3 regions of the Rhizobium sp. RHZ01 genome follow, and region 2 is predicted to be linked to each of the others. Evidence: predicted binding sites of a transcription regulator. Region 2 holds the regulator's gene; each other region holds the start of a gene.
What was found. The regulator PhoB, encoded in region 2, activates phosphate uptake and scavenging genes when phosphate is short. The targets are predictions, from matches to a motif close to TGTCATNNANCTGTCAT.
Positions count from the first base shown of each region.

Region 1: a site for PhoB is predicted at 1,160-1,176, ahead of IB248_RS09075 (DUF47 family protein). Genes of this name have one in related genera too.
Region 3: a site for PhoB is predicted at 752-768, ahead of IB248_RS06960 (LTA synthase family protein). Genes of this name have one in related genera too.

Region 1 is NZ_JACUZZ010000006.1:99,072-101,341, forward strand. Features, by position in the region: tRNA gene IB248_RS09065 (tRNA-Cys) at 371-444, opposite strand; gene IB248_RS09070 (BA14K family protein) at 568-1,032, opposite strand; gene IB248_RS09075 (DUF47 family protein) at 1,226-1,867, shown strand; gene IB248_RS09080 (inorganic phosphate transporter) at 1,868-2,270, shown strand, end outside.
Region 2 is NZ_JACUZZ010000002.1:263,778-266,047, forward strand. Features, by position in the region: gene pstB (phosphate ABC transporter ATP-binding protein PstB) at 1-19, shown strand, start outside; gene phoU (phosphate signaling complex protein PhoU) at 63-776, shown strand; gene phoB (phosphate regulon transcriptional regulator PhoB) at 813-1,496, shown strand; gene IB248_RS04085 (GcrA family cell cycle regulator) at 1,590-2,123, opposite strand.
Region 3 is NZ_JACUZZ010000004.1:167,406-169,675, reverse strand. Features, by position in the region: gene IB248_RS06965 (PD40 domain-containing protein) at 1-565, opposite strand, end outside; gene IB248_RS06960 (LTA synthase family protein) at 783-2,270, shown strand, end outside.

The DNA of each region.
Region 1 (2,270 bases), on a different contig from region 2:
CGGGAGGGCCAGCCTACTTGGCTAGCCCCTCCAGCATTTCGGGACAGTGAACATACCCCCGCCGAGTCTGCCACGGGCAATGGACCTGTTCAGCAAGTGGGTCCGGTGCCTCAAAGCCCCACCGTCCTCCGCAGACTTGCAAGAGACACAATAGCCCCGTAGCAGGGGCTATCCTAGACGGACCTAGGTCCTAATCCGATTGGAGTAGGTGGTTGCCGAGGTTAGGCTCGAAGTTTCGTCGGATGAAACCAGCACGTTGAATTCGCCGCTGTTGTCGACCGAATGGCGGCCTGAAGACGCGACCACAACACCGCGGCACTGTGGGAAACACAGCCGCAAAATCAATGACTGCAGAATGTATGGGAAGGTTTGGAGGCCTCGCCCGGAATTGAACCGGGGTACAAGGATTTGCAGTCCTCTGCGTCACCACTCCGCCACGAGGCCTCACGACGCTTCATGACCGAAGCGTTGGCGGGCATTTAGAATGAATAGAAATCGAGTGCAAGGGGGTAGTTGAAAAACCGGCGGTATTTTGGATCGTCATGCCGCCGGTTCCGTAATCAACCACTAGTAGGGCGAATAGCACTGCCGCCGCGGACCGTAATAGGGCTGATAGGTGTTGTCATAGGCCCGATAGGACCGGTAGCGGCTGTAACACCAGTCGACGTGCGAATTGCCCACCGGTCTGGCCTGCGGCTGCGAAGCGATCAGACCGCCGATGAGTGCGCCGGCAGCAAGACCGCCGAGCAGCGCGCCAGTATCGTTGTAATCGTTGCGGTAGTAGCTGTCGCGATAATAGCGATTTCCGTAGTACCGATTTCCGTAGTCGCGATTCCCGTAGTGGCCATGGCGGTAGCCGCCACAACGATAGATGTTGCAGCGGTCGAAGCCGCGGCTGTTTCTGACGCCGGAATCTCCAAACCCACCGCGACTCTGAGCGGAATGCTCATCGCCTGAGTTTTCGGCAAAAGACGGACCGACGCCAGCGAGGCTCGTCGCAATTGCCAACATCAATACCGCAAGTTTTTTCATTCCGGCACCTTCTAATTTCGTACGCACTTCGCGTGAAGAACGCTCAGGATAATAACGTCCAAAAAGCTTCCAAGTTCCGCCTTACGCCTTCCATCTCCGGGCGAAAAGAATCGCGGCTGGTGCAATTGTGACACTTTTATTGCAAGTCCCGCTATTTTATGACGACCTTCAAAAATAGCTATGGATGGATGGAATGCTCAGCTGGTTTCGTAAACTTCTTCCTCGCGAGGATCAGTTCTTTGATCTCTTTGCACAGCACTCCCGAACAATCGTCGGCGCGGCGGAAGCGCTCAACGAATTGCTTGCAGGCAAGGATATCGAACACCATTGCGACCGGATCGTCGCGCTCGAAAACGATGCCGACAACATCACGCGCGAGGTGCTGCTTGCGGTCCGCCGGAGCTTCATCACGCCTTTCGACCGTGTTGATATCAAGGATCTGATCCAGTCGATGGATGATGCGATCGACATGATGCATAAGACCGTCAAGACGATCCGTCTCTTCGAGCAAACCGAATTCGATCCGCGCATGCAGGAAATGGGAGCGGCGATCGTCCAGGCAGCACACCTCATAGCCGAGGCGGTCCCCCTGCTCAGCCGCATCAACTCCAATGCCCCGCGCCTGATGGCGATCACCGAGGAAGTCACCCGCGTCGAAGGACGCTCCGACGAACTGCACGACAATGGTTTGAAGGGACTCTTCGTACGGCATGGCGCGTCGAATGCGATGGCCTATATCATTGGCAGCGAAATCTACGGCGAACTCGAGAAGGTCGTCGATCGCTTCGAGGACGTTGCCAATGAAATCAGCGGCATCGTGATCGAGAACGTCTAGATGGACGCCACCCTCGCCTTTCCATTGCTGGCGGCTCTCATCGCGGTCGCTCTCTTCTTCGACTTTCTGAACGGCCTGCACGATACCGCGAACTCGATCGCGACGATCGTTTCGACGCGTGTGCTCAGGCCGCACCACGCGGTCGTCTGGGCCGCTTTCTTCAATTTCATCGCGTTCCTGTTCTTCGGCCTGCACGTGGCTGAGACCTTGGGGACGGGCATCATCGATCCCAACATCGTGACGCCGCTGGTGATCTTCTCGGCGCTGATGGGCGCAATCATCTGGAATATCGTCACCTGGATCTTCGGTATCCCCTCCAGTTCCTCCCATGCGCTGGTCGGCGGGCTGGTAGGCGCTGGCCTCGCAAAGGTCGGCTTCAGCTCGATCGTATGGGGCGGATTGC
Region 2 (2,270 bases):
CATGGGCCGCTTCGGTTGATCGGCCGTCTCGGTAGCACTTACGATATTCAAGGATGAGCCCTATGGCATCGACACATATCTTTTCTGCCTACGACGATGATTTGAAGTTCCTGTCCCGCCGTATCTCGGAAATGGGCGGCTTGGCCGAGCAGATGGTCTCGGATGCCGTACGCGCGCTCGTAAACGGCGATACGGCTCTTGCCCAGAAGGTCATCTCGGACGATGTGATCCTCGACCACGCGGAGCGCGAGATCGGCGACAAGGCGATCGTCACGATCGCCCGCCGCCAGCCGATGGCGGCCGATCTTCGCGAGATCATGGGCTCCATCCGCATCGCGGCAGACCTGGAGCGCGTCGGCGACCTGGGCAAGAACACTGCCAAGCGCGTCATTGCCGTACAGAGCGCCGGCGTGCCGCGCAAGCTCGCCCGCGGCCTCGAGCACCTGTCCGAGCTCGCCCTCGTCCAACTCAAGGAAGTCCTCGACGTCTACACGAGCCGTGCTGCCGACAAAGCAAAATCGGTCCGTGAGCGCGACGAGGAAATCGACGCGATGTACACCTCGCTGTTCCGTGAAATGCTCACCTACATGATGGAAGATCCGCGCAACATCACCAGCTGCACGCATCTTCTGTTCTGCGCCAAGAACATCGAGCGCATCGGCGACCACGCCACCAACATTGCCGAAACGATCTACTACATGGCCACCGGTGCCCAGCCGGAAGGCGAACGTCCGAAGGACGATACCGCCAACACCGTCGGCGCAGTCACTGAATAGTCATTCCGCGACCGCGCCCCCAGGAGACCGAAACGAATGATCCCTAAAGTAGCTGTCGTTGAAGACGAAGAAGCGCTGAGCGTGCTTCTCCGCTATAACCTTGAGGCCGAAGGCTTTGAGGTCGATACCATCCTGCGCGGCGACGAGGCCGAGATCCGGCTTCAGGAACGCACGCCGGACCTTCTCATCCTCGATTGGATGTTGCCGGGCGTGTCTGGCATCGAGCTCTGCCGCCGCCTGCGCATGCGGCCGGAAACCGAGCGCCTGCCGATCATCATGCTGACCGCCCGTGGCGAGGAAAGCGAACGGGTTCGCGGCCTCTCGACCGGTGCTGACGATTACGTCGTCAAGCCGTTCTCGACGCCGGAGCTTGTCGCTCGCGTCAAGGCGATGCTGCGTCGTGCCAAGCCCGAGGTGCTCTCGACGCTGCTGAAGTGCGGCGATATCGAGCTGGATCGCGAGACGCACCGCGTTCACCGCAAGAGCCGCGAAGTCCGCCTCGGCCCGACCGAATTCCGCCTTCTCGAGTTCTTGATGGCATCGCCCGGCCGCGTCTTCTCGCGCTCGCAGTTGCTCGACGGCGTCTGGGGTCACGACATCTATGTCGACGAGCGTACTGTTGACGTCCATGTCGGCCGCCTGCGCAAGGCTTTGAACTTTTCCAACATGCAGGACGTCATCCGCACCGTGCGCGGTGCCGGCTATTCGATGGAAGCCTGATCCTTTCAGGCGAGAGCCTGAGAGGTCTTTCCCTTACAACGAAAAACGGGCCCGCGAGGGCCCGTTTTCTTTATTCCTTATCCGGCTTCCGGGTCAGGCGACCCGGTTAGCGGCCTTGCGGCGCTCGTTGACCGGCTGGTAGGCCATGCGCTGATGATACGTGCAATACGGGGAAGAGTCCGGGGACTCGCAACCGCAGAAGTGGAAGTCGTCATTGAGCGGATCGCCGACCGGCCACTTGCAGGTGCGCTCGGTGAGCTCGGTGAGGCCAAGGCGGCGAGAAATCGGAACGATTACATTTGCGGCCGGACGGAAGCGGACTTCCTCCACCGTATCGATTTCGATCTCTTCCTTGAGCATCGTCGCGCCCTGTTGGCGGGTAACGGTGCGTGTGGTGATCCGCGAGGCGTAGTTCGTGGCGCGGGGCGCCGAAGTCGTGCGCTTGGGGGTTCTGACGGTGGTCGTCGAACCGCCGGCCTTGGCACGGCCGGGCAGACTCAAACGATGGACTTTACCAATGACGGCGTTACGACTTACACCGCCAAGTTGTGCTGCGATCTGGCTGGCGCTCAGGCCTTCGGACCACAGCTTCTTCAGTTTTTCAACGCGCTCGTCTGTCCAGTTCATGCCCCTGTCTCCGCCTTATTAGCGTTGGTGTAGGCAGAATCCTTCACCGTTGCCACGGACGTATCCGAGGCAAGAAACGCTTACTCAAATTTTGGTGACTAGTTCCGCCGCATGCAGCCTAGTAATTGAGTTTTAACCTAGTGTGAG
Region 3 (2,270 bases), on a different contig from region 2:
CGGTCCCATCGGGATGGATTCGCCAGATTTGCATGAGGCCGGTGCGGCTAGAATTGAAGTAGATCCATTGACCGTCGGCGGAATAGTCCGGCCCGTCATTGCGTCCCTCGCCGTGGGTCAGCCGCTTTTCTTCGCCGCCGTCAACGGAGATCGTGTAGATATCGAACAAATCGTTGCGGATGCCACAATAGGCGAGTTGCTTCCCGTCGGGCGACCAGCCGTGCCAATAGGATGGCCGATTTTGCGTCACCAGCCGCGGCGTACCACCTTCGGCCGGCAGCACATAAATCGTCGACTTCCCGAACTCGGTTTTGTCGGAGATGACGATCTGGCGGCCATCGGGCGAAATGCCGTGGTCGTTGTTGCAGGTCGTCGCAAAGCCGGTATCGACCTTGCCGACCTTGCTCGAACCATCAAGTGCGAGACGGTAGAGGAGTCCGTCGCCGTTCAACAGAAGATAGGTCCCATCCGACGAAAAGTTCGGCGCCTCAACGAGTTGCGTGGTTTGCCAGACGACGCGCGCCTCGCCTGTCCTGATGCTGTAGATCTCAACGGAACTGCGCAATCTGAATCCTCCTAAGCATCGAATCCGCCAGACCTACGACGGCTCGCCACTCAGCACAAGCAAATGCGCCTGACCGAGAATCTGCTCTGGAGGTAGTTCCTGCGTGATGGGCGTTTTATCCACCGATCACAAATGCAGGAAACCTAACGGTTCATCTAGCATTCATGACAAAGATGTGACAGTTCGACGAAGCTTTTATGACGTCGGAGTTTTCCAGTTGATCGCGTTGGTAATGAGGTCTGCAGCGGCAGCGCGTTTTGCGTCGCTTTCCACCGATTTCGGGGGAAGCGCTCGGTCGCCCGCCCTACGCACCGCACTCAGCGTTGCTTTTTGTGCCCTGCTTGCGCTCCTTGCCACCGCCACTGTCGAGATCATTGCCCGCGATGGGTTGGCCGACGTCCGCGAATTCCTGACATCGCCTGTGCGTCCGGGGATGACGACGGTTGTGATGTTGACTGTCCTGATGCTGTCGCTCGATGCAGTCCTGGGCCGGCGGTTCATTTCGGCGCTGATCGTTCTTCCGCTTGTGATCGTCCCCGCCATCGTATCCAACCAGAAGCAGCACTACCTTTCGGACCCGCTTTATCCATCGGACGTCCTTTTCGGGCGGCAGATCATGGAACTGCTCCCTGTGATGGTGCGCGACCGCCCCTGGACGGCCGTTGCGATGCTTGTCGGCATCGTCTTGTCCGTTACCGCGATTGTCTTCCTCTGGCGCTTCGCCTGGCGCAACTTCCCAAAGCTCCCAAGGGCCTCTCGCGTCCGCCGGCTTTGCGTCGGCCTGCCCGTTATCGCGGCTTTCGGGTCCTTGATGGACTATTCCCAATATTCCTTCATCCGTGACCGCCTGCAGGTGGTTCCGATGATGTGGGACCAGAAGGAAAACTACCGCAGCAACGGCTTCATCCTCGCCTTCATCTTCAACATTCCGATGGCAGACGTGGCAGCGCCTGTCGGCTTCGGTACAGAGGCGCTCGACGCCATCCCCGGCCGCAACTACGGCTACCTCAGCGGGCCACGCGAAAAGCCCGACGTGATCATGCTGATGAGCGAGTCATTCTGGGATCCGACCCGCCTGAAGACGCTGAGCCTGTCGCCAGATCCTATGCCGACGATCCGTGCAGAGCAGTCCGGCTATGTCTTCTCGCCGGAGTTTGGCGGCATGACCGCCAATGTCGAATTCGAGGCGCTGACAGGTTTCTCCAACGCCTTCCTGCCATACGGCAGCATTCCCTACCAGCAATACATCCGTCGTGATGTTCCCTCGCTCGCCACGTTCTTCCGTGGCGAAGGTTACGCGGCGCGGTCGCTTCATCCGTTCAGCGGCTGGTTCTGGAATCGCAACGAGGTTTACAAGGACTTCGGCTTCGAGCAGTTCCGCTCCGAAGAAACCCTGCCTCCCATGGAAAAGCGAGGCATCTTCGCTTCGGACGAGTCGCTTATGAAGGAGATCATGAACGAGGCTGACGGCATGGATCGCCCGTTCTTCTTCTTTGGCGTCACCTTGCAGGGACATGGCCCCTACGAACCGAACCGTTACGCCCACAACACTATCGACATCAAGGGCAACCTGAACGATGCCGACCGCGCCACCCTTGGCACCTATACGCAGGGTGTCAAGGAAGCCGACGACAGCCTCAAGATGCTGATGGATTGGGCAGAAAAGCGCGACCGCGAAACGATCATCGTGCTGTGGGGCGACCAC